DNA from 2 places in the Pseudarthrobacter niigatensis genome. Region 1 is predicted to be linked to the other one. Evidence: predicted binding sites of a transcription regulator. Region 1 holds the regulator's gene; the other holds the start of a gene.

Region 1 (9,297 bases):
GCTGGATGGCGCGGACTACCCGGTACTCCGCGACGCCCTCGAAAAGCTCATGCTCAATGACGCCGCACTGGTCTATGAGCCGGAGACCTCGGCCGCGCTGGGCTTTGGGTTCCGCGTGGGCTTCCTGGGCCTGCTGCACCTTGAGATCACCCGCGAACGGCTGGAGCGCGAGTACAACCTCGACCTGATCTCCACCGCACCGAACGTGGAATACGAGGTGACTTTGGAGGACAAGAAGGTGGTCCGCGTGACCAACCCCAGTGAGTACCCCACGGGCAAAATCGCTGAGGTCCGCGAACCCATGGTGTCGGCCACCATCCTGGCCCCCAACGAATTCGTCGGCGCCATCATGGAACTGTGCCAGTCCCGCCGCGGCGTCATGGGCGGCATGGACTACCTCTCCGAGGACCGGGTGGAAATCCGGTACCGCCTGCCGCTGGCGGAAATCGTGTTCGACTTCTTCGACATCCTGAAGTCCAAGACCCGTGGCTACGGTTCCCTTGACTGGAAGGCCGACGGCGAACAGGTTGCCGACCTTGTGAAGGTCGACATCATGCTCCAAGGCGAACAAGTGGACGCCTTCAGCGCCATCACCCACCGGGACAAGGCCTATGCCTACGGCGTGATGATGACCGGGAAGCTCCGCGAACTCATCCCGCGGCAGCAGTTCGAGGTGCCCATCCAGGCGGCCATCGGCTCCAGGATCATCGCCCGCGAAAGCATCCGGGCCATCCGCAAGGACGTGCTGGCCAAATGCTACGGCGGTGACATCTCCCGGAAGCGCAAGCTGCTGGAGAAGCAAAAAGAAGGCAAGAAGCGCATGAAGATGGTGGGCACGGTGGAGGTGCCGCAGGAAGCGTTCATCGCCGCCCTGACCACCGACGAATCGAAGGACAAGGCCAAGAAGAAGTGACCACCGCGCAGCAGGGGACCCGCTGATGCCCAGCACGCTTCCCCTCGGCGACCCGGCGCCGTCGGACGGTCTGCTGCCTGCCCAGGCAGCAGACGGTGCGGCGGCCCGGGCCTTTGGCCTGTATGTCCACATCCCGTTCTGTGCGGTGCGCTGTGGGTACTGCGACTTCAACACCTACACCGCCACGGAACTGGGTGGCGGCGCGTCACAGGACGCCTACGCCCAAACGGCAGTATCGGAAGTGTCATTGGCCGCCAGGGTGATGACCCGTTCCGGGCTGCCGGAGCGCAAGCTCAGCACTGTCTTTTTCGGGGGCGGCACGCCCACCCTGCTTCCGGCCGATGACCTCGCCCTGATCCTTCGCGCCGCCATTGACCGGTGGGGAATCGAGGACGGCGCCGAGGTCACCACGGAAGCCAACCCGGATTCGGTCACGCCGGAGTCCCTTGCCGTCCTCAAGGAGGCGGGCTTCAGCAGGGTCTCCTTTGGGATGCAGTCCGCCGTCCCGCACGTGCTCAAGGTCCTGGACCGCACCCACACGCCCAGCAGGGTTCCGCAGGTGGTGCAGTGGGCGCGGGAGGCAGGGCTGGATGTCAGCCTGGACCTGATTTACGGGACGCCGGGGGAGTCGCTGGCCGACTGGCGACACTCCCTGGAAACTGCCTTGTCCTACCAGCCGGACCACATCAGCGCCTACGCCCTGATTGTCGAGGACGGGACCAAGCTGGCGGCGCAGATGCGCCGCGGCGAGGTGCCGGGAATTGACGACGACGACCACGCCGACAAGTACGAACTCGCCGACCAGCTCATCACCGACGCCGGGCTCGGCTGGTATGAGGTCAGCAACTGGGCGCGGAGCCCGGAGCACGCGTGCCGCCACAACCTGGCCTACTGGCGTGGCGACGACTGGTGGGGCATCGGCCCCGGCGCGCATTCGCACGTGGGCGGGGTGCGCTGGTGGAACGTGAAGCACCCGTCCGCTTATGCCAACCGACTGTCCCAGGGGCATTCGCCCGCGGCGGGCCGGGAAACCCTTGACGCCGGAACCAGGAACATGGAACGGGTGATGCTGGAGGCGCGCCTGCAGTCAGGGCTTGAGGTTTCGGCCCTCGGCGCCGGGGGCAGGCACCAGGTTGCCGGGCTCATCGCTGACGGCCTGGTGGAGCCGGCCGCCGCTTTCAAGGGCCGCCTTGTCCTTACACTGAAGGGCAGGCTCCTGGCGGACGCTGTGGTCCGCCGCGTCCTTCCGGACTGACGGCCACCGGCGCGTCCAGGGGGACGGCCTGCGCCGCTACTTGATCCAGCGCAGGTTGTACTGGTAGCGGTGCGGCTGGCCCTTGTTGACGTGGATTCCTGCGGCCACCGAGAAGCAGGTCAGCGCCACCCAGATCAGGGTCGCGATCACGGCGAAGATGTTGCCAACATAGGGGATGAACACCAGGATGTTGGCCAGCACGGCGGCGATGGTGGGCGGCAGGCTGAAGTTCAGCGCCTCTTTGGATTCCTGCGCGGTGAACGGCCCGCGGTCGCGGAAGATCAGGTAGATCAGCAGCGAGGGGACACAGCCAAGGATCCCGCCGAAATGTGCCAGCGTGGCCCATTGGCGGTCTTCGCTGGCCGTGAGCGGCAGGGCATTGGCGGGGACGCCATGGTACTCGGAGCGGCCCTGGCCATCCCTGTGATCACGTGCGTTTTCTGCCACAGTCTGTTCCTTCGGAGATGCAAGTGGTGCTGACGTCAAATACGGGCGCGTAGTGCAATGCCCCTGAAAAAGGCGGCATTGCACTACCAAGAATACTGGCTTCCGGCGCGGTGTCCGCCCCTCAGGGCACGGTGAGGAAGTCGATGACTTCCTCAACCCGCCCCAGCAGCGATGCTTCCAGGTCGGCGTAGGTGCGTACGGCGCCCAGCAGCTTCTGCCATCCGAGGCCGATGTCCTCCTTGTTGGCGTGCGGCCAGCCGAAGGCTTTAAGGATCCCGGTCTTCCAATCCTGTCCGCGGGGCACAGCCGGCCACTTGTCGATGCCCAGGACCGCCGGCCGGATGGCCTGCCAGACGTCAACATAGGGGTGTCCCACGATCAGGACATTCCCGGCCGCGCCGGGGGATGCCATGACCGCGTCGGCAATGCGGGACTCCTTGGAATCCGGAACGAGGTGGTCCACAAGGACGCCGAGCCGCCGGCCGGGACCGGGGTTGAAGCCGGCAACCGCCGCCGCCAGATCATCGATGCCATGCAGGGGTTCGACGACGATGCCTTCCACCCGAAGGTCGTCGCCCCAGACCTTTTCCACGAGTTCGGCGTCGTGCTTGCCCTCCACCCAGATGCGGCTTGCCTTGGCCACCTGGGCCCGCTGGCCGGCGACCCGGACAGAACCGGAGGCCGTCCTGCCGGCAACCGGAGCGCCGGCAGCCGGCCGCGGCGCCGGGGGTATGAGCCTGATGGGGCGGCCCTCCAGGAGGAAACCGAAGCCCAGCTTGAAGGACCGGGACTTCCCGCGGCGGTCCTCCAGGGCAACCACGTGCATCCCTCCGGACTTTTCCACCCGCGTCACGGCGCCTACCCAGCCTGACTGCACATCCTCCAGCACCATGCCCCGCTCCACCGGCACCTCGGGCAATTCCGACTTGGCCGGGGCGGAAATGCCGCGGGGCCCCCAGTTTTGGTAGTCCATGGATTCGATCCGCCTAGCGCTAGGTCCTCCGCACCGGAATTTCGCCCGGAGCGGTACCAATGCTAACAACGGGCCAAGGCATAATAGACTGTTAGCACTTAGGCATGTCGAGTGCTAACAAGGTGGCATCTGACGGGGCATGGGCCCTGCACCATGGATGGAGGTGGAGAGTGAGCGAGCCACGCAAACTGGAAGTGCTGCGGGCCATCGTGGAGGACTACGTCCACTCCCGCGAGCCGGTTGGGTCGAAAGCCCTGGTTGAGCGGCACCACCTTGGGGTTTCCAGCGCAACCATCCGGAATGACATGGCGGCCCTTGAGGACGAGGGATTAATCACGGCCCCCCACACCAGTGCAGGGCGGATTCCCACGGACAAGGGCTACCGGCTTTTCGTTGACCAGATCTCGGCGGTCAAGCCGCTGTCGGCGGCCGAACGCCGGGCTATCCAGTCCCTCCTTGAAGGCGCAGACGATCTCGACGACGTCCTGGACCGCACCGTCCGGCTGCTGTCGCAGCTGACCAACCAGGTGGCTGTGGTCCAGTACCCGCACCTCAGCAAGGCGTTGGTGCGCCACATCGAATTCGTGCTGCTTGCCCCCCGCAAGGTGCTGGTGGTCCTCATTGCCAACAGCGGCAAGGTGGAGCAGCGGGTCATCGACGTCGGCCAGGACCTGGGCGACGACGCAGTGGCAGCACTCCGCACGCGTTTCCTCGCCGCACTGTCCGGGACGCCGCTGAGCCGGCTTGCCACGGCGCTTCCCTCCGTCGTGGCCGGCACGGCACAGGCACAGCGGCAGGCTGCGCACGCCCTGGCACTTGGCCTCGAGGGGCTGGCGCAAAACACCAGGGAGGACCGGATGGTCATGGCCGGGACAGCCAACCTGGCCCGGTCAAACGTTGACTTCCCCCTCAGCATCGGTCCCGTGCTCGAGGCCCTCGAGGAGCAGGTGGTGATGCTGCGGTTGCTGAGCGAGATGGCCCAGGACCACCGCGGCGTTGCCGTCAGCATCGGAAGGGAAAACCCCTACGACGGCCTGGCCGAAGCGTCGGTGGTGGCCACCGGCTACGGCCCCGACAGCGTCGCCAAGGTAGGAATCCTCGGGCCCACCAGGATGGACTACCCCACCACCATGGCCGCCGTCCGGGCAGTGGCCCGGTACCTTTCCAGGATTTTGGGGCCCTGACCCGCGCGGCCGGAGCATGTTGCGGCCGGGAACAACGGGCCGGGCCGCCCGACTGAACGCAGTACAACAAGGAAGAGATACGAACTTTGAGCAGCCACTATGACGTCCTTGGAGTCTCACCCGAAGCTACGGGCGAAGAGATCAAAAAGGCCTACCGCAAACTGGCCCGCACCCTCCACCCGGACGTAAACCCCGGTGAGGATGCCTCGGAACGCTTCAAGGCAGTAACTCACGCCTACGAGGTCCTCTCCGACCCCCAGAAGCGGCGGATCTACGACACCACGGGCAACGAGAACGGCACGGACAACGGCTTCGGCGGAGCCGGCTACGCGGGCCAGGGCTTCGCATTCCAGGACATCTTCGACACCTTCTTCGGCGCCGGGGGCAGCTCCGGCCCGGCTTCCCGTGTCCGCCGCGGCCAGGACGCCCTCATCAGCGTCCGGATCGACCTTCGCGACGCCGTGTTCGGCGTGAACAAGAAGCTCGAAGTGGACACCGCCGTGGTCTGCCCCACCTGTGAGGGATCCTGCTGCCGGCCCGGCACCCACCCCGAGCGCTGCGACATCTGCGGCGGCAGCGGCCAGGTCCAGCGGGCCGTCCGCTCCATCCTGGGCCAGGTCATGACTGCGGCCCCCTGCGGCACCTGCGAAGGCTTCGGCACCGTCATCAAGGACCCCTGCAACGAATGCAGCGGCCAGGGCCGGATCCGCAGCCGGCGTTCGCTGACCATCAAGGTCCCCGCCGGCGTAGCCACCGGAACCAGGATCCAGCTCTCCGGGCAGGGTGAGGCCGGCCCGGCGGGCGGCCCCGCCGGCGACCTGTACGTGGAAATCCGCGTCAACAATGACGCCACCTATGTGCGGGAAGGCGACGACCTGCACGCCACCCTGCACATCCCCATGACTGCCGCTGCCCTGGGCACCGACGTCAACCTGGAAACCTTCGACGGCACCCAGGACATCGACGTCAAGCCGGGAACACAGTCCGGCGAGGTCATCACCCTGCGCGGCCTTGGTGTCACCCACCTGCGCGGCTACGGCCGCGGGGACCTGAAGGTCCACCTCCAGGTGGACACCCCGGCGAAGCTCGACCCGGCGCAGGAAGACCTCCTCCGGCAGCTCGCCAAGCTTCGCGGGGAACAGATCACGGAGGGAAAGCTCGCTGCCAGCGGCGGCATGTTCGCCAAGCTCCGGGACCGGTTCGGTAACCTGTAGCGGTGAGCAATCCCGTCTTCTTCACACCCGCCGGGTCGCTGGCCGGAATGGCCCCCGGCGGCCACTTTGTCCTGGACGGTTCCGAGGCACGCCACGCAGTCACGGTTAAACGGCTGTCGCCGGGGGAGTCGGTGGACATCGTCGACGGGGCCGGCACCCGCATGACCGGAAAGGTCGTCTCCGCTGCACCCTCCGGCCTTGAAGTGGAGTGCGGTGCCGTGGCCACGGATGAAATGCCGGACGTACGGCTGGTGCTGGTCCAGGCGCTGGCCAAGGGAGATCGTGACGAGCTGGCGATCGAGACGGCCACCGAACTGGGGATCGACGCCGTCATACCGTGGCAGTCGGAACGGTCGATCGTCCGGTGGAAGGGCGACAGGGCCGCCCGCGCCCACGCCAAGTGGGAATCCGCCGTGGCGGCAGCCGCCAAACAGGCCCGGCGGGCCTGGATTCCCGAAGTCCGGGCAGCGGTTGAAACAGCAGGGCTGTCCGCTGCAGTGGAGGCCGCTGACCTGGCAGTCATCCTGCACGAAGACGCAGTGCGCCCGCTGCGTGCTGTCCTTGAAGAGTGGCAGGGGAATGCCCGGGCGGGAATCCTGGAAGTCCTTCTGATTGTCGGTCCGGAGGGTGGAATCAGCCCGCGGGAAGTAACGAAACTCTGCGACAAAGGTGCCGTGACTGCCCTGTTGGGGCACCACGTCCTGCGGTCCTCCACAGCCGGTCCCGCCGCCGTCGTGCTTGCAAGCGACATCCTTGGCCGGTGGACCGCTACCTGACTTTGAAGGACCTCGTGTCCTCATTGCGGTCCGGCTCCCCGCCGGAACCTGCCTGGGCCACCCGGAGCTCATAGTCGCCCGGCGGAAGGTTGAGCGCCAGCGTGAAAACTCCGGCCTGCCCCTGCCCGGCGGCCGCCGTGGTTTCTCCGGTCAGGAAGGGCGATTTGCTGCCACCGTCCCCGGACTGCAGGATTTGCCAGTGCAGCTTTGCCCCCGGCGACGTGCTGCGGCCGGTGATTTTCACGCTGCCGCTGGGCACCTCGGTGTTTTCCTGGGGATCGATGATCCAGACCGGTGCCACCAGGCCGGCGGCCCGGGTCATCAGCGCGCCCAGCTGGACTTTTCCGAACGCCACGTAGTCCGTGTGGCCGTCCACCAGGATCCGGACCCGGACCTGCTGCCCGGTGTCGATCAGGCCCGAGCTGGCAGCGGCGGCGGTGGCCGTATAGATCAGCTGCTGGATGGCACGGGCTGCCATATCAGCGTCGAGGTTGCTGTTGAAGGCATCTGCGGAGACGTCAACGGTGATGATGTCCTTGCCTGAAATGGACGTGGCAAGTTTGTCCGGATTCTGCCACGGCGTGAAGAAGTCAGGGTCAAGCGGTTTCTCTGACATCATGGCGCGCAGGGCGCGGGTCACCGGGTTTTCCTGTTCCGGGACGTCCCGGAACTCGCGGTAGAGGAAGACGTTCCCGCCCGTGCGGCCGATCCAGTACACGGGCGCCTTGTTGGAGGACTGGGTGGTTTCCAGGGGGGCGCTGGTGGAGGGAGCGTCCGGCATGGTGCCGCCTGTGGCGGGGACCGAGGCGACGGTCCCCGTGGGGGCTGGTCCGCCTTCGGCAGTGCAGGCAGTGAGGACCGGAACGAGCACCAGGATTCCTGCCAGGACGGCCGGGCGCAGGCGCCCCATGGGTCGTCCTGCCCTTTCGGGCGCAGAGGTTTCCGGCACTGTCCTGCCCTTGTCCTTTCATGGCGTGGCGGGCCGATCCCCCTGGCGGCCTGGCGTTCCAGCAGATGCTGGATTTCCAGCATTACACAGGGGAGGGCCGCCCCAACCGCGCATTCGCCTCCCCGGCCCCAACTGCAACGGGAACGATATGAGGCCGATATGAAGTTGATACCAAACGCTGCATTTCGCTGCCCGCAAACGGCTCTTCAGGGTGGTGGAGGTGCAGGTCACTGCCCCGGCAGGTATCCGGCCGGGGCGTGTGCTGGCGTAAGATAAAGGGACCCGCTGGCAGGTGCCCCGTTCATCGGGCATCGGCTGCAGCGAACAACTGATGTCGATCTTTGAGGGGACCACGGGCCTGCGGGCCAGCACCATGACTGAATCAGCAAATGGTAAGCGCCGGCTCAACACGGGCGATGGCAGTCCGGGGGAATTCCCGCACTCCCTTCCCGGCATCCGGACCGAAGTAGTCCTCTTCGAGAACTCCGACCAGATGGTTCAGTCGCTCGGCAGTCATGACGAGGCACTGCGGTTCATCGAGGAGCAGTTCCCGGACGTCAACTTCCATGCCCGCGGCAACGAACTGTCCATCAGCGGACCGGTCAGCGACGTTCCCCGCATCATGCGGCTCCTCCAGGAGGTCCGTGGCCTAGTGGCCCGGGGCACCGTCATCACCCCAGCGGTGCTGCAACAGCTGGTGGCCCTCCTCCGCACGCAGTCGCTGCAGAATCCCGTGGACGTGCTCACGCACGACATCCTCTCCAGCCGCGGCAGGACCATCCGGCCCAAGACGCTCAACCAGAAGACCTACGTTGACGCCATCGACGCCAACACGGTGATCTTCGGCATCGGCCCGGCCGGCACCGGCAAGACCTACCTGGCCATGGCGAAAGCCGTGCAGGCACTGCAGCAAAAGGAAGTCAGCCGGATTATCCTCACGCGGCCGGCGGTAGAGGCGGGGGAGCGTCTCGGGTTCCTGCCCGGCACGCTCAGCGACAAGATCGATCCCTACCTGCGGCCGCTTTACGATGCCCTGCACGACATGATGGACCCCGAATCCATTCCCCGGCTCATGGCCGCCGGCACCATCGAAGTGGCACCCCTCGCCTACATGCGCGGACGCACCCTCAACGACGCCTTCATCATCCTCGACGAAGCCCAGAACACCACGCCGGAACAGATGAAGATGTTCCTCACCCGGCTCGGGTTCGGGTCCAAGATGGTGGTCACCGGAGACGTGACCCAAGTGGACCTTCCCTTTGGGACGCGGTCCGGGCTGCGGATCGTCGAAGAAATCCTGCAGGGGATCGAGGGCGTGAACTTCTCCGTCCTGGACGCCGCCGACGTCGTCAGGCACAGGCTCGTCGGCGACATCGTCAACGCCTACAGCATCTGGGACGAAGCCCAGCGGAGCCGCGTCAAGCATTCAGCAAGCCGCGAAAAACGGGGGGAACACGCGTGAGTATCGAGGTCAACAACGAGTCCGGCATCCAGGTGGATGAGTCCGCGCTTGTGGCCCTGTCAAGGTACATCTTCGAACATCTTTACATCAATCCGCAGGCCGAACTGTCCATCCTCCTCGTGGA
Region 2 (21,741 bases), on a different contig from region 1:
TCCAGACCCCGCTGCTCTCCGCCGCCATGGACACCGTGACGGAATCCCGGATGGCCATCGCCATGGCCCGCCAGGGCGGCCTGGGCGTGGTGCACCGCAACCTGTCCATCGCCGACCAGGCGGACCAGGTTGACCGGGTGAAGCGGAGCGAGTCCGGGATGATCACCAACCCGCTGACCATCCGGCCCGAGGCAACGTTGCGCGAGCTCGATGATCTCTGCGCCCACTACCGCGTGTCCGGCCTTCCCGTGGTGGATGAGGACAACCGGCTGCTTGGCATCGTCACCAACCGCGACACCCGCTTTGTGCCGGAGTCCGATTTCCCGCTGCGGCTGGTCAGCGACGTCATGACCAAGATGCCCCTGGTCACCGGGCATGTAGGCATCAGCCGCGAGGAAGCCTCGCACAAGCTGGCTACCAACAAGATCGAGAAGCTCCCGCTCGTGGACGAGCAGGGCCGGCTCAAGGGCCTGATCACCACCAAGGACTTCACCAAGGCCGAGCAGTACCCCCTTGCCACCAAGGACGATGAGGGCCGCCTCCGCGTGGGTGCCGCGATCGGCTTCTTCGGCGACGGCTGGGAGCGCGCCATGACCCTGGTGGACGCCGGCGTCGACGCCCTGTTCGTGGATACCGCCAACGGCCACTCCCAGGGTGTCCTGGACATGATCCGCAGGCTGAAGTCCGACCCCGTCGCCGCCCACGTGGACATCATCGGCGGCCAGGCTGCCACCCGCGAAGGCGCCCAGGCCCTGATCGACGCCGGTGCCGACGGCATCAAGGTGGGCGTTGGTCCCGGGTCCATCTGCACCACCCGCGTCGTGGCCGGTGTCGGCGTCCCCCAGATCACGGCCATCTACGAATCCGCCAAGGCTGCCATTCCGGCAGGAGTTCCGCTGATCGCCGACGGCGGCCTGCAATACTCCGGCGACATCGGCAAAGCCCTGGTGGCCGGAGCCGACACCGTGATGCTGGGTTCGCTCCTGGCAGGCTGCGACGAGTCCCCTGGCGACCTGATCTTCGTCAACGGCAAGCAGTTCAAGTCCTACCGTGGAATGGGTTCCCTGGGCGCCATGCAGTCGCGCGGCAAGAACACGTCCTACTCCAAGGACCGCTACTTCCAGGCTGACGTCTCCGGTGACGACAAGTTGATCCCTGAAGGCATCGAAGGCCGCGTGGCGTACCGTGGCCCGCTGTCCTCCGTGGCGTACCAGCTGGTGGGCGGCCTGCGCCAGACCATGTTCTACACCGGTGCACCCACCGTCCCCGAGCTGAAGGTCCGGGGCAAGTTCGTACGGATCACCTCCGCCGGGCTGAAGGAATCGCACCCGCACGATATCCAGATGACCGTCGAGGCGCCGAATTACGGCTCGCGCTAGACACAGGACTGAATAGAGGAGGCAAGGTTTTGACCTTGCCTCCTCTTCTTTTCCTCCGCGGAGCCCTTCTCGTCCTTGAATGTCGGACCCTCGTTGGATGCTGTGGGTATGGGAATCGGCGGTGGTGTTGGGGTGGTGCTGGAGGGTGTTCGTGCCTCTGTTGCTGCCCTTGATGCGCTGGAGCGGGAGGACGCCTCCCTGGCTGCCGGTTTGGATGTTGGTTTCGGTGTTGGTGCCGGTGTGGATGTGTTGCAGCGGCGGTATGAGATCCGGTTGGAGCGGCTGGAGCTTACGTCCCGGCTGGAGGCGCAGCTTGCAGGGATGAAGGCACGGGACGCCGCCGACGCCGCCGGGTTCCAGGAGGCGATGACCCCGCCGGACGCCTCGGTCCAGGACCGCACGTACGCGCAGATGTCGGTGGTGGAGGAGATCGCCGCGGTCCTCACCATCAGCTCCGCCGCAGCCGGGGCGCTGGTGGAGCAGTCCCGCCGGATCTGTTCCCTACCGCCGGTGTTCCAGGCCCTGTCCACCGGAACCATGTCCTGGCAGCACGCCCGCGTCGTCGCGGACGAAACCGAGGGCCTTGACGCTGTCGGGGCTGCCGGGCTGGTGGCGCACTTCTTCGACCCCGCCACCCCCGATCCGGCCCGGGGTGCCGCGCCCGGTGAACTGGTCCCGTCCCGGTTCCGGGCCAAGATCCGGGGCTGGCGGGAACGCCACCACCCCGAATCAATCCAAAAGCGCCATGCGAAAGGGGTGGCTGACCGGCGGATGGAATACACCCCGGACCGGGACGGCATGGCCTGGGTCTCCCTCTACCTTCCCGGCGATACCGCGTGCGCGATCTGGAACCGGACCACCGCGACCGCCCGCGGCCTCCAGGGCCCCAACGAACCCCGCACGCTTACGCAACTCCGCCCCGACATCGCCGCATCCCTGTTGCTGGGGGCTGGAACCGCCACCGACCTTGCTGAAATTCCCACCCCACGGGCCGACGTGCTGGTCACCGTGCCCGTGTTCTCGCTCCTCGGCCTCACTGACGAACCCGCAGTGCTGGATGGTTTGGGGCCGATCCCGGCATCGATGGCACGGAAACTCGTCGCCGGTGGGGCGGAGTCGTTCTACCGGGTCCTCGTCGACCCGCGGGACGGGGCGCCCCTGGAGATCGGCAGGAAGAACTACCGGCTCACGGGGGCCATCAAACGCTGGATCAGGCTGCGCGATGCCCAATGCACGTTCCCCGGCTGCACCAACCGCACCCCCGACAACGAAACCGACCACCTCACCGCGTGGCAAGACGGTGGCACCACCAACGTCAGCAACCTGGCCCAGCTCTGCCGCAAGCATCATCGGCTCAAACATCACAGCCAATGGACCCCGGGCCCGGCCACGAGCAAGGACCCACCGGGCTGGACCTCACCCACCGGGCGCTTCTACAACCCGGAACACCAGGATTCAGAACCAACCCACTGGCCACCAGGAAGCCTGCCAGGGCAAAGAAGCATTCTGGAGGAAGCACTCGTGCTGCGTCTCGCTGGCTAGCGGCCGTCTTTCATGTCCAGTCCGGCGCTAGGCTGATTCCATGTCCCAACCGCGCCATCCGGCGGAACTGGCCCCTAAACGCGACCCGCAAAAGCGGCTGGCGCTGCGTCCCTATGCCAAGGCCGTGGCCCAGGTTCTCCGGGTGAGTTTCCGCGCCTCCCCGGGCGCGGTGGTCATGAAAGTGCTTGGCTCGCTGATTTCGGCCGTGCTGCCGCTGGTCACCACCTACTTCGCGTCCCTCACCACCACGGCTTTGGCGGCAGCCTACGCGGGCGACGCCGCGGCGGGGCGCCTTGCGATCGTCTACGTCGTCGTCACTGCCGCGCTGGGTCTCTTCTGGGGCGCCTTCAACAGCATCGACCGGTATATCCAGCAGTTGATGAGCTTCAAGGTGGGGGCCATCGTCGGTGACCAGATGTACGAACGCTTCCTTGCCCTCGAGTTCTGGCGGTACGACGACAAGGAGACAGTGGACCTCTACGACCGTGCCAAACGGTTTTCGGATTCGTATGCGCGCGTCCTGGACCGCATCGCAGCAATCTTCACCCAGTTGATCTCAGTCATCCTGGCCATCGGCGCCCTGCTGCTGGTCAGCTGGTGGATCGCCGTCATCGTCCTGGTGGCCATCGTCCCCAGCGTGTACCTGCAGTTCAAGCTGTCCAGGGAGCAGATCGCGCACTGGAACACGCAGGTTGATTCACGCCGCCAGCGCCGCATGATCGAGACCAACCTCCTCCGGCCGCAGCACATTGCCGAAATGCGGCTTTACGGCATCGTCAGTTTCCTCATGGACCTTCGCTCGCGCCTTCGTGATGCGGACGAGCGTCGCCGGCTGGACTACCAGCGCCGGTACATTCCCAGGCAGTTGGCTGCGGACGCCCTGCAGTACGGTGCCGAGGTGGTGTCCTTGATTTGGGTGGTGGGGCAGATCATTGCCCGCGCAGCCCCGGTGGGCCAGTTCCTCTACGTACAGCAGATCGTCAGCCGTGCATTGTCCACGGCCAATAACCTGGTGTCCTCGCTCAGCTCCATTGACGAAGACCTCGCGAACCTGAAGGACTACGAGCTGTTCATGGCGATGCCCGTGCACTTTGAGCATGCCCCGCCGCTGCTGGAAGCCCCGCGGGAAATTGAGCTGAAGGACATCCGCTTCACCTACACCGGAAGCGACATCGAAGTCATCCGGGGCATCAGCCTCACTATCCGGCGGGGCCAGCACATCGCCATCGTGGGTGAGAACGGGGCCGGGAAGTCGACGCTGATCCGCATCCTCGCCGGGCTCTACCGGCCTGACTCCGGCCAGGTCCTGCTCGGCGGCGTGGACCTCGCCGCCGTCGACGTCACCTCCTGGCACCGGCACTTGGCCGTGCTCAGCCAGGAGTTCCTCAAGTATGAGTTCGCCACGGCGGCCGAGAACATCTACTTCGGGGACGTCGACTCGGCCCGGGATGATGAACGCATCCGCAGGGCGGCCTCGGACGCGGAGGCCCTGGAATTCATCAACAGGTTGCCCAACGGCCTGGACAACCACGTCAGCAACTGGATGGAGGATCCACGGGGGCGGAAGGGGAGCGGCCTTTCGGGAGGCCAGTGGCAGCGCCTTGCCATGGCCAGGAACTTCTACCGGGACGCGTCCTTCATGGTGATGGACGAGCCCACCTCCGCCATCGACGCCCTCGCCGAGCACCGCATCTTCACCCGGCTCTTTGCGGACCGCAGCAGCACCATCATCGCTATCAGCCACCGGCTCGCCACCATCGAGAAGGCGGACGTCGTGTACATGCTGGAGGACGGGGAAGTGGTGGAGCAGGGCACGCACAAGGAGTTGGTTGCCCTGCGCGGCCGCTACTTCAGGATGTTCGAATCGCAGCTGACGGTCGATGAACCTGAAGAAGTCTGACGCGGCTGCCCGTCATGCCTCCACAACTGTGGTTCGGACACGGGCAAGGCTTGGCCGCGGCGGCACGCTGCTGAAGCCGAACGTGACGGCGGGCCGGATGGGAGCCAGCGCCCCGGCGTCGGATCCTTCCCAGCTGACGACGGCGGAGGTCACGTGGTGCAGGTCAGTCACCCCGTAGAACTCAGCCCTGCCGCTGCCGGCAGTGCCGTACGTGCGGGCGCCGGGTGCCGCGAGGGCGGCGAGCGGATTGACCGCGGCGAGCCACCGGGGATGGACCGCAAGGCGCCGGGGCACTGCCCGCAGCGCTGTTCCGAGAAGGGTACGCGGTCCGGTGGCAGCCCGGATGGCCAGCGGGCCGGCGTCGACCGTCAACACCTGTCCGGCGAGCGAGGCGTGAACCTCCCCGACCTGTACCTCGTCAAAGCTGTATGTGGCCGATATGAAGCCAGCCACTTCGGGTGAGGGAGCCAGCAGCATCCGGTGCCCCGAAGGCTGCTGCACCATGACATCGGCAAATGAACCAAAGGGGGAGTCCTGCCAGATGCCCACGACGGTGCGCAGCCCGGAGGCAGTGCCAATCCCGGCGATGTGCCCGTCGAAAATCCAGCGTGCGCCCATCACGCCACTCTAATGGGAGGCCAGGACGGGTCCGCCTTCGATGGCAACGCTCCAACCGGCAGCGCTACCCGGACGGACACAGCCGGGCCAGTTCACCGAAGCCGCTGGGATAACCTAGAGCAGTGACTTATGAGATCGAGATCGGCCGTGGCAAGCGTGGGCGTCGTGCCTACTCCCTGGATGACATTGCAATCGTCCCCAACCGTCGCACCCGCGACCCCAAGGACGTCTCCGTCTCCTGGCAGATCGACGCCTATCAGTTCGAGATGCCGGTGATCGCCGCGCCGATGGACTCGGCCATGTCCCCGGCCACCGCAATCGCCCTCGGCAAGCTGGGCGGCCTTGGCGTGCTGGACCTGGAAGGCCTCTGGACCCGGTACGAGGATCCGCAGTCGGTCCTGGACGAAATTGCGGCGCTGGAGGACGAAACCAACAGCCCCGCCGTGACCGGGCGCATGCAGGAGCTTTACCAGGCCCCCATCCAGCCGGAGCTCATCACCTCCCGCCTGGCTGAGATCCGCGAGGCCGGCGTCACCGTTGCCGGGTCCCTGACCCCGCAGCGCACCCAGGAACACTACAAGACCGTCCTGGCGGCCGGCGTCGATATCTTCGTCATCCGCGGCACCACCGTGTCCGCCGAGCACGTCTCCAAGGACCACGAGCCGCTGAACCTCAAGCAGTTCATCTACGAACTCGACGTCCCGGTGATCGTGGGCGGCGCAGCAGGTTACACCCCGGCGCTGCACCTCATGCGCACCGGCGCCGCAGGCGTCCTGGTCGGCTTCGGCGGCGGCGCCACCACCACCACCCGCCGCGCCCTGGGCATCCACTCACCCATGGCCTCCGCCATCTCCGACGTCGCAGCCGCCCGCCGCGACTACATGGACGAGTCCGGCGGCCGCTACGTCCACGTCATTGCCGACGGCGGGATGGGCACCTCGGGCGACATCGTCAAGGCAATCGCCATGGGCGCCGACGCCGTCATGCTGGGGAGTGCCTTGGCCCGGGCAGAAGAAGCACCGGGCAAGGGATGGCACTGGGGCCAGGAAGCGCACCACACCGAACTGCCCCGCGGAGACCGCGCCAACGTGGGCACCGTCGGCCCGCTGCAGGAGGTCCTCTTTGGGCCCGGCCACCACACCAACGGCACGTCCAACCTCATTGGCGCCCTGCGGCGCTCCATGGCCACCACCGGATATTCCGACCTGAAGGAATTCCAGCGGGTCGACGTCGTGGTGTCGCCTTACGCCGGCAACTAAGGCTCCGCGGCAGGGCGGGCGCTGGCCCGCCCTGCCCAAGCACGCCACGAGCAAGTAGTGTGGGTTTACTACCGGCACTAGAGGCACTGGAGGCGTTCAATGAAGAGTGTTCCTGCAAACGGCGGGGTCCTTGGCCCCGAAGCCAGGGAAGCATCCATCCAGCGGCTGCGCGCCACCACGGAACCCGGCCAGGAACTCGACATCCTGATTGTGGGCGGCGGCATCGTCGGCACGGGAGCCGCCCTTGACGCCGTGACCCGGGGGTTGAGCGTCGGCATCGTCGAGGCAAGCGACTGGGCTGCGGGGACGTCATCCCGGTCTTCAAAACTTATCCACGGTGGCTTGCGCTACCTGGAAATGCTGGACTTTGCCCTGGTCAAGGAGGCCCTGCAGGAACGCGGGCTGCTCCTCTCCGAGATTGCCCCCCACCTGGCCCGGCCGGTGCCGTTCCTGTATCCGCTGACCAAACCCTTCATCGAGCGGCCCTATGTTGGTGCCGGCATCGCCCTCTATGACGCCATGTCCATCTCCAGTGGGCACAGCCGCGGCGTCCCGTTCCACAAGCACCTGAGCAGGCGGGGCACCCTGCGCGCCGCGCCCAGCCTGAAGGACGACGCCTTCGTGGGGTCCATCCGGTACTACGACGGGCAGGTGGACGACGCCAAATACTGCGCCAACCTGGTCCGCACTGCTGCCTACTACGGCGCCCATGCCGTGAACCAGATGAAAGTGGTGGACTTCCTCCGCGAAGGCGAGCGGGTGGTCGGTGCCAAAGTGGAAAACCGCGAAGACGGGAGCCAGTTCAGCATCCGCGCCAAACAGGTCATCAATGCCACCGGCGTATGGACCGACGAAACCCAGGCCATGGTCACCGACCGCGGCCAGCTGAAGGTCCGCGCCTCCAAGGGCATCCACCTTGTGGTGCCCCGCGACCGCTTCCAGTCCACGGTTGGCCTGATCCTGCGCACCGAGAAATCGGTCCTGTTCGTCATCCCGTGGGGACGGCACTGGATCATCGGCACCACCGATACGGACTGGCACCTGGACAAGGCCCACCCTGCCGCTTCCAGCAAGGACATCGACTACGTCCTGGAACACGTCAACCAGGTGCTGAAACGGCCCCTGACCAGGGAAGACGTCGAAGGAGTCTACGCGGGGCTGCGGCCACTGCTGGCCGGCGAAAACGACTCCACCGCCAAGCTCTCCCGCGAACACGTCGTGGCGCACCCCGTCCCCGGGCTGGTGGTGGTTGCCGGTGGAAAATGGACCACTTACCGGGTCATGGCCAAGGATGCCGTCGACGAGGCCACCCGCACCATGGATGAGCGGGTCCCGCCGAGCTGCACCGAGACCATCCCGTTGCTGGGTGCCAGCGGTTTCCGGGCGGCCTGGAACCGCCGGAACCGCACCGCAGAGGAATCCGGTGTCCACGTGGCGCGGATCGAGCACCTGCTCAACCGGTACGGCTCCATGACGCCTGAGGTCCTGGCCATTATTGAGCAGAACCCGGAGCTGGCGGAGCCACTCCCCGGCGCCGACGATTACTTGCAGGCAGAGGCGGTCTACGCCGCAAGCCATGAAGGTGCCCGCCATGTCCAGGACGTCCTCACCCGCCGCACCAGGATCTCCATCGAATCCTGGGACCGCGGAGTGTCGGCCGCTCCCGTTGTCGCTAAACTGATGGGTGACGTCCTCGGCTGGAGTGACACGCAGCGTGAAAACGAAGTCCGCCACTACCTTGCCCGCGTGGAGGCCGAACGCCTTAGCCAGCAACAGCCGGACGACGAATCCGCAGACGCCGCCCGCCTGGGCGCGGAAGACATCGTGCCCTTGCGTTGAGGGGCCGTTCGCCCCACTGCTGACCGAAGGGATACGCCTTGGCGGAACCACTGGACCCGTATGACGCCCACCTGACCACCGCCGACATGGTGATCCTGGAAATGGAGGCGAAGGACAAGACCGACGCCACTAACCAACTGGCAGAGCGGCTCTACGCCGCCGGGCGGATCTCGGATCTTGACGGGTTCCTGAAGAACGTCAACGCCCGGGAGCATCAGCTGGCCACGGGGCTCCCGGGCGGCATCGGGCTGCCGCATGCCCGCAGCGAGTTCGTATCGCAAACCTCCATCGCCGTCGGCATTGCCAAGTACGGCCACGCGCTGGATTTCGGAGCCGCCGACGGCCCCGCCACGGTCATCCTGCTGATCGCCACCCCGGCCAGCTCGTTCTCCGACCATCTGGAAGTCCTGGCCACACTGGCCCGGTCACTCTCCAAGGAATCATTCCGCGAGTCGCTGCGGCGTGCCTATGACGCAGAAGTAATCGCCGAGCTCATCAACTCCAGCCTGGTGTTCTTCGATCACTAGGCGCATCCCGGGTCCCGCCTCCGAGCCCGGACGCCCTTGGCGTTTAGTTGTTCTACAGAAGTACGAAGTACGGTTAAGACGTGTGGAAAACAGCCCTTAAGCCCCGATGGATCGCAGGCTTTATCTTCGCGATCGCTCTCTCCGGGGTCTTCGTGCTGCTGAGCCAGTGGCAGTTCGGCCGCTCCACCCAGCCCGAGGTTCCGGTCAACCCCGCCACTGAACAGGTACAGCCACTCACCACCACCCTGCAGCCGGGTGAATTCTTCCACGGCAGCGTAGCCGACCAAATGGTCACCGCGCAGGGGACGTACAGCCCGGACAAGCAGGTCCTGGTTCCCGGCAGGCTCCACGACGGCAAGACCGGCTACTGGGTCGTTTCAGCCTTCGCCGTCAAAGATGCCCCGGCCCTGGCCGGTGCAGGCGCCTCACCGCAGACCTGGATCCCGGTGGCACGCGGGTGGGTCGCGGAACCCGGGGACGCGGCAGCACCGCCGTCGGGCCTTGTTGAACTGACCGGGCGGCTGCTGCCGTCCGAAGCGCCGGTGGCCGGGAAAGCACCCAAAGCGGGGGAGGCCTCCGCCGTCTCCGTGGCGGAACTCATCAACTACTGGGAGGTGAGCAGCTATCCCGGCTTCGTCTCCGCCACCGCAGAGGTGGTGGGCGGCCAGGACGTGAGTGCCTCCGCGGTGCCAGGGAACCTCCTTCCATTGGACATCGGACCCCAGCCGCCCGCCCAGCACATCAACTGGCTCAACCTCTTCTACTCCATCGAGTGGGTTGTCTTCGCCGGCTTCGCGCTTTTCATCTGGTGGCGCCTGGTCAAGGATGACTACCACCGGGACCTCGAGGAGGCCCTTGACGACGCCGACGATGACGGGCACGACGAACAGCACCAGCTTCCACAGCAGGCCAAACAGCACCAGCAGCCTGACCAGCACCAGCAGAAGGTACAGCCATGATTGATCCGAAACCGGCCACCCCCTCATCGCAGGCCTCCGGCAAGAGCTCCGGGAAGAAACGCCGTTTCGGCGGTACCGAGGCCCAGATCCGGTCGGCCCTGAAGTTCTACAAGGTCATGGCCTACCTCACCGGCACCATGCTCCTGCTGCTGTGTGCGGAACTGGTGGCACGCTACGGCTTCGGGCAGTACCTGTTCGCCGGGGGGACCAACGCGGTGACCGGGCACCCGTTCGGCTTCGGGTTTGCCGACGCCGAACCGGCGGGGGTGCTCAACGGCATGAACGTCTCCGTCACCGTGCTGATCGTCCACGGCTGGATGTACGTTGTGTACCTGATCTCGAACTTCCGGCTCTGGTCCCTGATGCGCTGGCCGTTCCTGAAACTTGTCCTGCTGGCACTGGGCGGCGTGGTGCCGTTCCTGTCCTTCATCGTCGAAAAGAAGTTCCACGCCGAGGTGGAGGCCGAGCTGGCCGCCAACCCGCAGGCACCTCAGCGCTACTGAAACGTGCCTCGCGCCCGCCGGCCACCCGCCGTCGGACGTCTGCTCCGTCACAGCCGGGCCTCTCAAGGTGCGCCGGTGCAAGGGCGCAAAGTAGGCTATTACGGTGACTACTCCCACTGCATCCCAGACTTCCCAGAAGCCGGTGCTGGTTGTTGATTACGGTGCCCAGTACGCGCAGCTGATTGCCCGCCGCGTCAGGGAAGCGAACGTGTATTCGGAAGTGGTTCCGCATACCTGGTCCACCGAGCAGCTCCTGGCCAAGAATCCCGCCGCCATCATCCTTTCCGGCGGACCTTCCAGCGTCTATGCCGACGGCGCCCCCAGCGTGGGTGCCGACCTCTTCGAAGCGGGTGTTCCCGTCTTTGGCATCTGCTACGGCTTCCAGGCCATGGCCAACGCCCTGGGCGGCAAGGTGGACAAGACCGGGCTGCGGGAGTACGGATCCACGGAAACCACCATCCTGGGCGAGGGGCGCTCCGTGCTGGAGGGCATGCCCCAGCACCAGAAGACCTGGATGAGCCACGGCGACTCCGTCCACCGGGCGCCGGAAGGCTTCGAAGTCCTGGCCACGACGGCGGGCGCGGAAGTGGCCGCTTTCGCCAACGAGGAAAAGGGCCTCTTCGGTGTGCAGTGGCACCCTGAGGTCAAGCACTCCGCCTACGGCCAGCAGGTGCTCGAGAACTTCCTGTTCAACTGCGCCAAGATCGAACCCAACTGGACCACCGGCAACATCCTTGAAGAACAGGTGGAGCGCATCCGCCGGCAGATCGGGGATGCCCGTGTCATTTGCGGCCTCTCCGGCGGCGTCGATTCCGCCGTGGCGGCAGCCCTGGTCCAGCGCGCTGTGGGCGACCAGCTCACTTGCGTGTTCGTGGACCACGGCCTCCTGCGCGAAGGCGAAGCCGAACAGGTGGAGCGCGACTTCGTGGCCGCCACCGGCGTGAAGCTGTACGTGGCCAACGAACAGGAACGCTTCCTGTCCGCGCTGGCCGGCGTCAGCGATCCCGAGACCAAGCGCAAGATCATTGGCCGGGAGTTCATCCGCGCCTTCGAAGAAGCAGAACTGGCCATCATCGCCGAGGCCGCAGCCCACGGCGAGAAGATCAAGTTCTTGGTCCAGGGCACGCTTTACCCGGACGTCGTCGAATCCGGCGGCGGCGAAGGTGCAGCCAACATCAAGAGCCACCACAATGTGGGCGGCCTCCCCGAGGACCTGCAGTTCGAGCTCGTTGAGCCGCTGCGCGCACTGTTCAAAGATGAGGTCCGTGCCGTGGGCGCCCAGCTCGGCCTGCCGCAGGAAATCGTCGGCCGCCAGCCGTTCCCCGGCCCAGGCCTCGGCATCCGGATCGTCGGCGACATCACCAAGGAGCGGCTGGAACTGCTCCGCAAGGCCGACGCCATCGCCCGCGCCGAACTGACCGCAGCCGGGCTGGACAACGAAGTATGGCAGATGCCCGTGGTCCTGCTCGCGGAGGTCCGCAGCGTGGGCGTCATGGGCGACGGCCGCACCTACGGCCACCCCATCGTGCTCCGTCCGGTGTCCTCCGAAGACGCGATGACCGCCGACTGGTCACGCCTGCCGTACGACCTGCTGGCCCGCATCTCCAACCGGATCACCAACGAGGTTGACGGCGTCAACCGGGTGGTGCTGGACGTTACCAGCAAGCCGCCGGGAACCATCGAGTGGGAATAGCGTCCTAGTGGCCGGCCTCCGTCAGCGGAGGCCGGCCACTGCCTTTTCCCAGCGAATTCCCCGGCAATTTCCCGTGCCCCAGTGTTGCGGTCTCTCAAGTCCGGCGCCGGAGCGGCTACTCTCGAATCTATGCCGGTATGGTCCAGGGCGTCACGTGCAAACGCAGAAAAGAAGGCAGAAGTGTCAGTTGGTCAAGGCCACCCGGAAGGCTCCGAAGAGCTTCGTAAATGGCTCTCCGGGCTCAAACCCGTCACCGGCGCGGACACGATGCTGCGCTTCACCAAGACGCCGGAAGGTTCCATCGACCTCACTTCGGCGCACCCCTCAGGCCTCGCCCAGCTCATGGCCGGGCGCCGCACACGCCTGTCCACCCTGATCCGTGACCGGCAGCAGTATGTCGTGGCCGCCAGGGCGTCGCGCAACATCCGGTCCAAGATCTTCGAACTCGCCAACGACCGCGGCATCGACGCCGGGTACCTGTCCGCAGGCACCGTAGTGTGGACGTCCGCCGTCGGAGGCAAACCCCAGCGCGTCTCCGCTCCGGTCATGCTGACCGCCATCTCCCTCACGGTCCGGCCGGGAGAGGATGACTTCGAACTGCAGCTCACCGAACAGGCCCAGATCAATCCCGCCCTGGTCCGGCACCTGAAAAACATCCACGGGATCGTTTTCGACGTCAATGCCGTGACCCGCCTGGCCTACAGCACCGCCCGGTTCGACCCCCAGCCCGTCCTGGACCGGCTGGCCACCCTTATCCGGCCCATCCACGGCGCCGAAACCCAGCACAACCTGCTGGTGTCCACCTTTGCCGACCTGTCCGGCAACCTGGACGACCCCTGGATCAACGATTCCAACCCCATCGTCTCCGCCCTGGCCACCGCTGCCGGCGGTGAAGTGATAGATGTTGAGGATCCGGACCCGTCCCGCTTCCCGCACCTGGACAACCGGCACCCCAAAGACGAACTGCTGCTGCTGGACGCCGATACGGACCAGCAGTACGTGGTCGACGCCGCCCGGGCGGGCGACTCCCTGGTGGTCAGCGCCCCGCCGGGAACCGGCCAGACCCAGACCGCCATTAACACCATCGGCGCGCTGGTGGATGCCGGCAAGACGGTGCTGGTGGTGGGCGACCGCCGCGCCAGCCTCAATGAGGTCTCCGGACACCTGGAGTCGCTGGGACTGGAATCCATCCTGTTCCAGCTGACCGGAAACGTCACGGCCCAACAGCTGAAGGGCCAACTGGTCCGGGCAATCGTCCGCAACGAAAAGTCGTTGGAACCGCAACTTGGAAACCTCCATACCACCCTGACCGAACACCGGCATGCCCTCATGGACCACGTGGCATCGCTCCACAACGTCCGCGAGCGGTGGGGCTGCTCGCCCTACCAGGCAATGCAGTCGCTTGCCGAACTCACCTCCATCCACCCTGCGCCGGCCACCACCGTCCGGCTCAAGCGAAGCGTCCTGGACAGCATCCGGGACCGTGAAGAACTGGCCGGCCGCCTCCGCCGCGCGGCCGAACTGGGCAGCTTCAGCAAGGCCGCCACCACCAGCCCGTGGCACGGCGCCAGGCTGCTGACCCGCAAGGAAACCGAGGAAGCCCAGGACCTGGTCCGCTCCGTGGCCAAGAGCCTTCCCGCCCTGCGCGACCGCATGGACGCCGTAGCGGAGCACGCCGAAATCCGCCTGGGCGAATCCTTCGCCGAGTGGGGCGAACAGCTTGAACTGCTGGTGGCCGTCCGCGGCAGCCTGGACAAGTTCACCCCTGACATCTTCGACCGGCCGGTGACCGACCTCATCTCCGCCACGGCGCCGTCCGCCTGGCGGCGTGAGCGCGGCATTGAACTGACCGCCATGCAGCGTTCCAGGCTGCGCCGGGTGGCCAAGGAGTACGTCCGTCCGGGTGTCCACATCGCCGACCTGCACTCGTCCCTGGTGCTGGTCCAGGAACAGCGTGCCCTCTGGGCGGCCTACGCCACCACGCAGCGCCATCCCGCTGTTCCCTCAGGCCTGGCCGAGATGATTGCCATGTACCGGTCCCTTGACCAGGAGCTGGCACAGCTGGGCGAGGCACTGCGGCACACGGAGGACGGCGGGGCACTTTCCACCGTTCCCTACGCGCAGCTGATGGAGCGCCTGGAACGCCTGGTAGCGGACACCGACACGCTCAAGACGCTGCCCGAACGCACGCTCCTCATCGAGAACATGCGCGAACACGGGCTGGGTGAACTTCTCGCCGACCTCGCCGAACGGGAAGTTCCGGAACGATCCGTCGCCGCGGAGCTGGAGCTGGCCTGGTGGCAGTCCGCCCTGGAGGCGATGATCAGCGGCGACGACTACCTGGCAATGTCCGACGGCGATGCCCTCCGCCAGCTCGAGGCAGAGTACCGGCTGGCTGACAACGCGCACATTGCCAGCGGCGCCGCCCGGTTGCGGTGGGACCTCGCGGAACGGTGGCGCACAGCCATCTCTGCCCAGCCGCGCCAGGCAGACCTCCTGCGCAGCCTGCTCAAGGACGGCAGGGTTTCCCTGGCGTCCCTGACTGCCCAGGCACCGGAGCTGATCGGCACCCTGGTTCCGGTGTGGTCGGTCAGCCCCTACCTGATGACCGGACTGCTACCGGCCGAACAGCACTTTGACGCCGTCGTCATCCTTGACGCCGAGGCCACTTCGCTGCAGGCTGTCCTGCCCTCCATTGCCCGGTCACGGCAGGTGATTGCGTTCGGCGATCCCCGCATTGCCACGCCGCGGACGTTCACGGTAGGGGTGGAGCGGCTGGCCGCCGGAGAGCCCGCCCATCACCGCGTCGAGAGCGCATTCACCGCCCTCTCTGCAGTGCTGCCGGTGTGGCGGCTCAACGTGGTGTACCGGGCAGTGGACGAGGACCTGGTCCTGCAGCTCAGCAAGAATTTTTACGACGGCGGCCTGCGCCGTCTGCCCGAAGGCCAGTCAGCCACGGGCTTGGACCGGTCCCTGCTGGTGGAATACCTGCCGGACGGCACCGGCCTTCCCAGCGCTGACCACGAGGGCGTGGAGTCCGTGGTGGCGGAGGTCAACAGGGTAGTGGAGCTGGTGTTCGAACACGCCCGCCTGCGTCCGCGGACCTCCCTGGCGGTCGTCACCGCCAGCCTGCGGCACGCCGCCCGGATCGGCGAGTCCATCAGGCTGCAGCTGTCCAACCAGCCGGGCCTGGCCGGGTTCTTCGGCGCCGGCCCGGAGTCCTTCCGCGTGGTGGACCTGGAACGAGCCCAGGGCCTGGTCCGCGACCACGTCATCTTCTCGCCCGGATTCGGGCGGACCCCGCACGGCCGTGCGCTCCACAACTTTGGGCCGCTGTCCGCTGAAGGCGGCCGGGAGAAGTTCGCCCTGGCCATGACCCGGGCCCGCCGTTCCCTGCACGTGCTCACCTGCTTCCGGCCCGAAGACCTGGATCACACCCGGCTTACCCACGGCGCGGTGGACCTGTACGCGCTTTTGGACCGGGAAATCTCCGGCAACACGGACCTCGGTACCCCCGCGTCCCGTGCTGCCGCCAGTGAACAGGCACTTGGCGCGGACCCGTTGGTGGCGGACCTGGGCGACCGTTTGCGTGCCCGTGGCGCCAGGGTCTGGCACCAATACGACGGTGCCATTGACGTGGTTGCGGCCGCGGACCCCCTGAACACGATGGGTCAGGATGATTCCGACATTCCGCGACCCGTAGCGATCGAGTCCGACGGAACTGCGCAGTACCGCACCATGAGCGTGCGTGAGCGCAGCAGGCTGCGCCCGCAACTGCTGGAACGCCTCGGCTGGCGGTACATGCCGCTGTGGACCATCGAGGTCTTCACGGACCCCTCGTCCTGCGCGGACCGTATTGCCGGCTACCTGGGCCTGGAAAAGATGGTGCTTCCGGGCCGCGCCAGCCAGTCCGTGGGGTTCCTTGACGACGACGTTGACCAGGCGCTCAATGGAATTGATTCTGCGCCGGCCGCGGGAGCTTCCTACCTGTCCCGGGATTCCGGCGCAGCACGGGACGGCGGCGGTGGACGCCAGGAGGCGGACCCCATGACTGAGGAAAAGAAGCCTGCAGACGGCAGGCCTGAGGAAAACGGCCGCGAGGAAGAGATGCGCCAGGACGAGAACGTGAACAAGCAGCCGGAAACAGCAGCTGATGGCGGAGTCCCTGCGGGGCCGGCCGCAGCCACCCCCACGTCCCGGACGGCTCCGGGTGGTACCGGGGCGGACCTCCCCACCAAGGCCGCGGAGGACGATGCCCGCAGCTGGGGTGACCGCGAGGAGGACCACGACGCGTGGCTGAAGGAACAGAAGCCGCCGCACTGGGGCTGACCGCCACCAGGTCACTGCGGGCCGACCAAAACAAAGAACAGCCTGCCTTGGGTGGAGGCTCCGGCCAGACGGGATGATTGTTCGGCCGTGGCTGCCACCACGATGAGGCCATCCGTCTCCGAGGTACCCAGCCATTGTCCGCTCTGGCCGCCCTTGTTGGAGGTCCACAGTACCGGGACCGCGGACGCCAGTACTTCGGAGGGACCCTGCTGGTCGAACCCGTTGGCTGATGTGAGCACCACATTGACCAGCTGGCCGGGGGAGACCAGTTGGATGGACGAAGGGTCAGCCATTCGCAGTGGCACCGCGGCAGACCCAGGCGGCGTCCCTGCTAGGAGCCCAGGGCCCACCAGCTGGGCATCGGACAAAAGTTGGCCCTTCCGCATCGGCGCGGCCAGCTGCTTGCCCTTGGCGGCGGCCTCATCCTGGAGGAATCCATCGGCGACCATGCCGGGCGGCACCTGGACCCGCGCCACGTCCGCTTCGGTCACCGCTGTCCCCGCGGCCAGGTCGCGGGCAGCGGCCAGCGCAGTAGCTGTGGAGAGCGGGGCGGGGGTGACCTGCTGGACGGCGACAGCGGCGGCTGCTGACAGCAGCAGGGCAGCGGCAAGCCTGCGGTTGCGGTTCAGCCAGGCGGCGAGCCGGGCCGCAGGCGGACGCTTCCTGGCGCTGCGGCCGACGCCGCCAGTGTTCGTTGGATACCTGAGGCCGGCGAGGCCACGGCGGGGGAATATAGGCATGCGCCCACGCTAGCTGTAGCCGCAACCGCCCGGGGGCCGGGACTGCGGCTATGTGGACAAAAGCGGCCGGCGCTGGAACGCGCCGGCCGCCGTCGAAAGAATGTGCCCGTTAGCTCGCGGCAGCTGCCTGTGCCGCCGCGGCGGGGGCGGCAGCGGGTGCGGACGGAGCCGAAGCGGGGGAGACGGAGCTGCCCTTGGAATCGCGGGAGTCCGTGCGGTAGAAGCCGGAGCCCTTGAAGACCACGCCAACGCTATTGAACTTCTTGCGCAACGTGCCCTGGCATTCAGGGCAGGATGTCAGGCTGCTGTCCGAAAACGACTGCACGATGTCGAAGGCGTGGCCGCAGTCCTTGCAGGCGTAAGCATATGTTGGCACTGGTGCTCCTCCTCTTGGGCAAACGAGAGGTCCCGTGCTGCCACATGGTTAACCATTAGCAGTCGCAGGGCCTGAGTGCTAATTCTATCACTGCGCCACCGGCCGTGTGCTCAGGCTGCCCCAAACAGGGGCCGGTGCCCGGCGGGCGAAAGAACGGCCGGAACGGGCCGGTCGAACTCCTCTGCCGGGATGCTGCCGGCGGGCAGTAATTCATCGTCGTAGATAACAGCGGACAAAGGGATTTCCTTCCCGGCCGTGGCCAGGTGCCCCAGGAATTTGTCGTAGTAACCGCCGCCTTGGCCAATCCTGTTGCCGGCAAGGTCCACCGCTGTGGCCGGAATAAATAGCACCGACGCATCGCCCGCGGTTTCGGGGCCATGGCGGTGCCCCGCAGGCTCCAAAATGGGGGCATACCTGCTGCGTTCGTAGCCGGTGTCCGGCGTCCAGAAAACCCAGCTCAGCTCCCGTGCGGGTTCGCACACCGGCAGCAGGACCTTGTGCCCGCTGCGGTACAGGGCGTTGATCAGCGGCAGGGTCGGTGGCTCCTGGCCCACGCCAAGGTAGACGCACGCAATGCCTGGGCGGCCCTCCGTTACCGATCCCGCCCACGCGTCCCCGTGGGTGGCCAGAGCCAGGCCCGCTGCTTCTAGCTGCGCCGGCGCGAGGCCTGCCCGCCTGCGGCGATGACTGGCCCGGATCCCGTCCTTGATGGCGTTCGACTCCTGCAGCATGTTGTCCTCCCTGCGTCGCCCCGTAGTCCGCAGCCTGCAGCCCGGGTGCCGGCCCGTCGCACCGGTAGTTACTGAAATACTTGACGCTGACGTTAGATTAGTCCGGTGAACACCAGTAATCCCAGAGTCCGCAAAGCCGTCATTCCCGCAGCGGGCCTGGGCACCAGGTTCCTCCCTGCCACCAAGGCTATGCCCAAGGAAATGCTTCCCGTCGTGGACAAGCCTGCCATCCAGTACGTCGTGGAGGAAGCCGTCCACGTGGGCCTCAGCGACGTTCTGATGATTACCGGCCGCAACAAGCGGGCCCTTGAGGACCACTTCGACAGGGTGCCATCCCTCGAATCGACCCTCCGGGAAAAGGGCGACACCGAAAAGCTCGCGTCCGTTCAGGCAGCGAGCCAGCTGGGCGATATCCACTACGTGCGGCAGGGCGATCCGCACGGGCTGGGGCACGCAGTGCTCCGGGCAAAGCAGCATGTGGGCAATGAAGCCTTCGCTGTCCTGCTGGGCGATGACCTCATCGACGCCCGCGACGAACTCCTCAGCACCATGATCGACGTGCAGGCCCAAACCGGAGGGTCCGTCGTCGCCCTCATCGAAGTGGAACCGTCCCAGATCAGCGCCTACGGTTGCGCCGACGTCCAGGAGATCGACGGCGGAGACTACGTCCGGGTCAACCGGTTGGTGGAGAAGCCCTCGCCCGAGGAAGCGCCGTCCAACCTTGCGCTAATCGGACGCTATGTCCTGCACCCCGCCGTGTTCGAAGTCCTTGAGCACACAAAGCCCGGCCGTGGCGGCGAAATCCAGTTGACCGATGCCCTCCAGGAACTGGCCACCGGTGACGGCGAGGGGCACGGAGTGTACGGCGTGGTGTTCCGTGGACGCCGCTACGACACCGGCGACAAGCTGAGCTACCTCAAGGCCTGCGTCCAGCTGGCCATCGACAGCGAGGACCTGGGCCCGGGCCTGCGGGAATGGCTGCCGGGCTTCACCGCCGGCCTTTCCCGGTAGCGCCGTGCGCACTGGAACCATCTGGCCGGTCACCCTTGAGTGCGGCGACCTGGTCCTGCGGCCCATCCGGTACCGCGACAAAAAAGAGTGGACCGAAGTTCGGTACCGGAACAGCGAGTGGCTGGCGCCGTGGGAGGCCTCCAACCCGGACCCGCAGGGCGGACTTCCTGACTACCGGCACATGGTGCGGTCCCTGAATATCCAGGCCGCCCAGGCCACCGCGCTTCCCTTCCTCATCACCGAGTGGAGGCCGGGTCTGCGGAGCCCGGCCATCGTGGGCCAGTTGACAGTGTCTTCGATCGTCTGGGGTTCGGCGATGATGGCTACGTTGGGCTATTGGGTGGACCAGTCCCGGGCCGGGCGCGGGATAGCCCCCACATCCGTGGCGCTGGTAACGGACCACTGCTTCCGGGCGCTCGGGCTGCACCGGATGGAAATCAACATCCGGCCCGAGAACGGCCCGAGCCTGCGGGTGGTGGAGAAGCTGGGGTTCAGGGACGAGGGCTACCGGCCCCGTTTCCTGCACATCAACGGCAAATGGGCTGACCACAGGTCGTTTGCGCTCACCTCGGAAGAGGTCCCGGAAGGCCTGCTGGGCCCGTGGCTGGCATCGCGCCGGTCATAAATCCAACGGTTTGCCTATGCGGACACGACACACCGCGGCTAATGCGGCCTGAGCAGGCATGATGCTCATACGGTTTTGAGTGTGGACTTCCCCCTTAGCAGCTCAGTGATCCTTGTGGTTGCCGTCGCGCTCTGGATTGTGTGGGTTGCCCCCTACGTCCTCCGGAACCGCCGGCAAAAGTTCCAGCCCGCCGTCGATTTCCTCGCAGACGCCCCCGCCGATGAGCGGCCGGACCCCCAGTCCGGCCTGGTCCGAAACGTCGCCGCCCAGCAGGAGAAAGCCATGGAACCCAGGAAGAGCGCCGCATCCGCTGCCGGCACTGCAAGTACTCCACCTGCGGCGCCGTTCCGCATCCGCTACGGCCGGACATCGTTGGCTCTCGTGGGGCTGCTGTCACTCGTCACCGCCTTCATCTCCGGCGTGATTCTTCTTTTCGGCATCGGTTCGCCCGCCCTTCCGCTCACCTGCACCCTGCTGACGGTTGCGTCCGTGGCACTGCTGCGCTGGCTCGCCGTCCGTGACCGCAAGGCGAAGGTGGACGCCGCCTTCCGCTCCGCGATGAGCGCCCCGGCGCGCCGTCCCGACACCGCGGAGGCAATCCCGCCGAAGCCCGAAAGCGCCCCCACACGGCGTGACAGCCCGCTTTTCGACGCCGAGGCAGGGGAGCCGAAGGCCAAGCCACTGACCGCTGTGGAGCTGCGGGAAGCAGCCCTCGCCGTCGCCATTGCGGCCGGCGACACCAGCGCAGGCGCGTCCGCACCTGCCGTTCCCTTGAACACCCCATGGGAGCCCGTAGAGGTTCCCAAGCCCGTCTATGTTGAGGCTCCCAAGGCCGAGCGTCCCGAACCGAAGCCGCTGGAGCTCCCGGAAGCACCAAAGGCAGTGGGGAAGCCCTCGCTGAAACAGGGCGCCACTTCCGCTCCGGCCGTTGAGGCAGCTGCCGCAACGGAAGCGCAGCAGCTGTCCAAAGCCCAAAGCGCCCTCAGCAACCTCGACGACGTCCTGCAGCGCCGCCGCGCATAAGGTTGCGGGGCGCCGCCCCAGCTCCCGCGCGTCAATTGGCGTTGGGCTACGAAAATTTGTAGCCTAGGGACACCGGTTCCGCACCGGCAGGCAGCAAACCTGCAGGACGCGGATACGTCCGGGGCTATAGCTCAGTTGGTAGAGCGCTTCGTTCGCATCGAAGAGGTCAGGAGTTCGAATCTCCTTAGCTCCACTGTTTGTCAGCGGTTTTCGCTAATGCTGCTGGGCGGCCTTCAAAGCATGCAGAGGCCCTGCGGGTCTAAAGTTCCTTCTCCGATCACAATGGCGGTCAGGACGGTCGTTTCGACCGACTGGACACTGGCGAATACCGGGAGTACGGCCAGGACCGCCGCCAGGCTCAGCAGCTGGCCGGACCGGACGTTCCACGTGAAGGGGAATCGCGTGAAGGCGGCAACAGCAACCGCCATGGCGGTGAACACCAGGACACCGCCGAGCCGACGGTACATGCTGTCCCGCCCGGTGACGGCATCAAGGACGAAGGCGGCGAAGTGGTTCGCAACCGCGGCCAACAGAACGAGCACCAGAACCCGTTGTAAAGGACTCAGCCCTGCACGCATGTGGCCGGTGCTCAATGAGGGAGTGTCTCCTGCCATGGGTGCTCCTGGTCTGTCAGGCTGGCTGACACGGCGCAACTGCCCTCAAGGGATACCCTGAGCGGCAGGGGTC

What was found. Region 1 encodes HrcA, which represses chaperone genes, less so after heat shock. Its sites were predicted from a motif close to TTNGCACTCGNNNNNNNCGAGTGCNAA; they were not measured.
Region 2: J2T23_RS03305 (FmdB family zinc ribbon protein) is a predicted target of HrcA. The motif match lies at 17,720-17,746, and genes of this name have one in related genera.

The regions. Positions count from the first base shown of each region.
Region 1 covers NZ_JAUSTB010000001.1:240,647-249,943, forward strand. The annotation lists gene lepA (translation elongation factor 4) at 1-913, shown strand, start outside; gene hemW (radical SAM family heme chaperone HemW) at 939-2,168, shown strand; gene J2T23_RS01165 (DUF4870 domain-containing protein) at 2,205-2,615, opposite strand; gene J2T23_RS01170 (DUF3097 domain-containing protein) at 2,737-3,588, opposite strand; gene hrcA (heat-inducible transcriptional repressor HrcA) at 3,759-4,772, shown strand; gene dnaJ (molecular chaperone DnaJ) at 4,859-5,986, shown strand; gene J2T23_RS01185 (16S rRNA (uracil(1498)-N(3))-methyltransferase) at 5,989-6,762, shown strand; gene J2T23_RS01190 (GerMN domain-containing protein) at 6,755-7,672, opposite strand; gene J2T23_RS01195 (PhoH family protein) at 8,085-9,173, shown strand; gene ybeY (rRNA maturation RNase YbeY) at 9,170-9,297, shown strand, end outside.
Region 2 covers NZ_JAUSTB010000002.1:23,901-45,641, forward strand. The annotation lists gene guaB (IMP dehydrogenase) at 1-1,379, shown strand, start outside; gene J2T23_RS03250 (HNH endonuclease signature motif containing protein) at 1,488-2,921, shown strand; gene J2T23_RS03255 (ABC transporter ATP-binding protein) at 2,962-4,821, shown strand; gene J2T23_RS03260 (hypothetical protein) at 4,834-5,439, opposite strand; gene J2T23_RS03265 (GuaB3 family IMP dehydrogenase-related protein) at 5,562-6,698, shown strand; gene J2T23_RS03270 (glycerol-3-phosphate dehydrogenase/oxidase) at 6,798-8,537, shown strand; gene J2T23_RS03275 (PTS sugar transporter subunit IIA) at 8,576-9,064, shown strand; gene J2T23_RS03280 (SURF1 family protein) at 9,145-10,023, shown strand; gene J2T23_RS03285 (DUF3817 domain-containing protein) at 10,020-10,526, shown strand; gene guaA (glutamine-hydrolyzing GMP synthase) at 10,630-12,219, shown strand; gene J2T23_RS03295 (DUF4011 domain-containing protein) at 12,349-16,548, shown strand; gene J2T23_RS03300 (RcpC/CpaB family pilus assembly protein) at 16,560-17,288, opposite strand; gene J2T23_RS03305 (FmdB family zinc ribbon protein) at 17,398-17,664, opposite strand; gene J2T23_RS03310 (5-formyltetrahydrofolate cyclo-ligase) at 17,775-18,395, opposite strand; gene galU (UTP--glucose-1-phosphate uridylyltransferase GalU) at 18,501-19,406, shown strand; gene J2T23_RS03320 (GNAT family N-acetyltransferase) at 19,411-20,031, shown strand; gene J2T23_RS03325 (hypothetical protein) at 20,113-21,054, shown strand; tRNA gene J2T23_RS03330 (tRNA-Ala) at 21,175-21,247, shown strand; gene J2T23_RS03335 (hypothetical protein) at 21,288-21,668, opposite strand.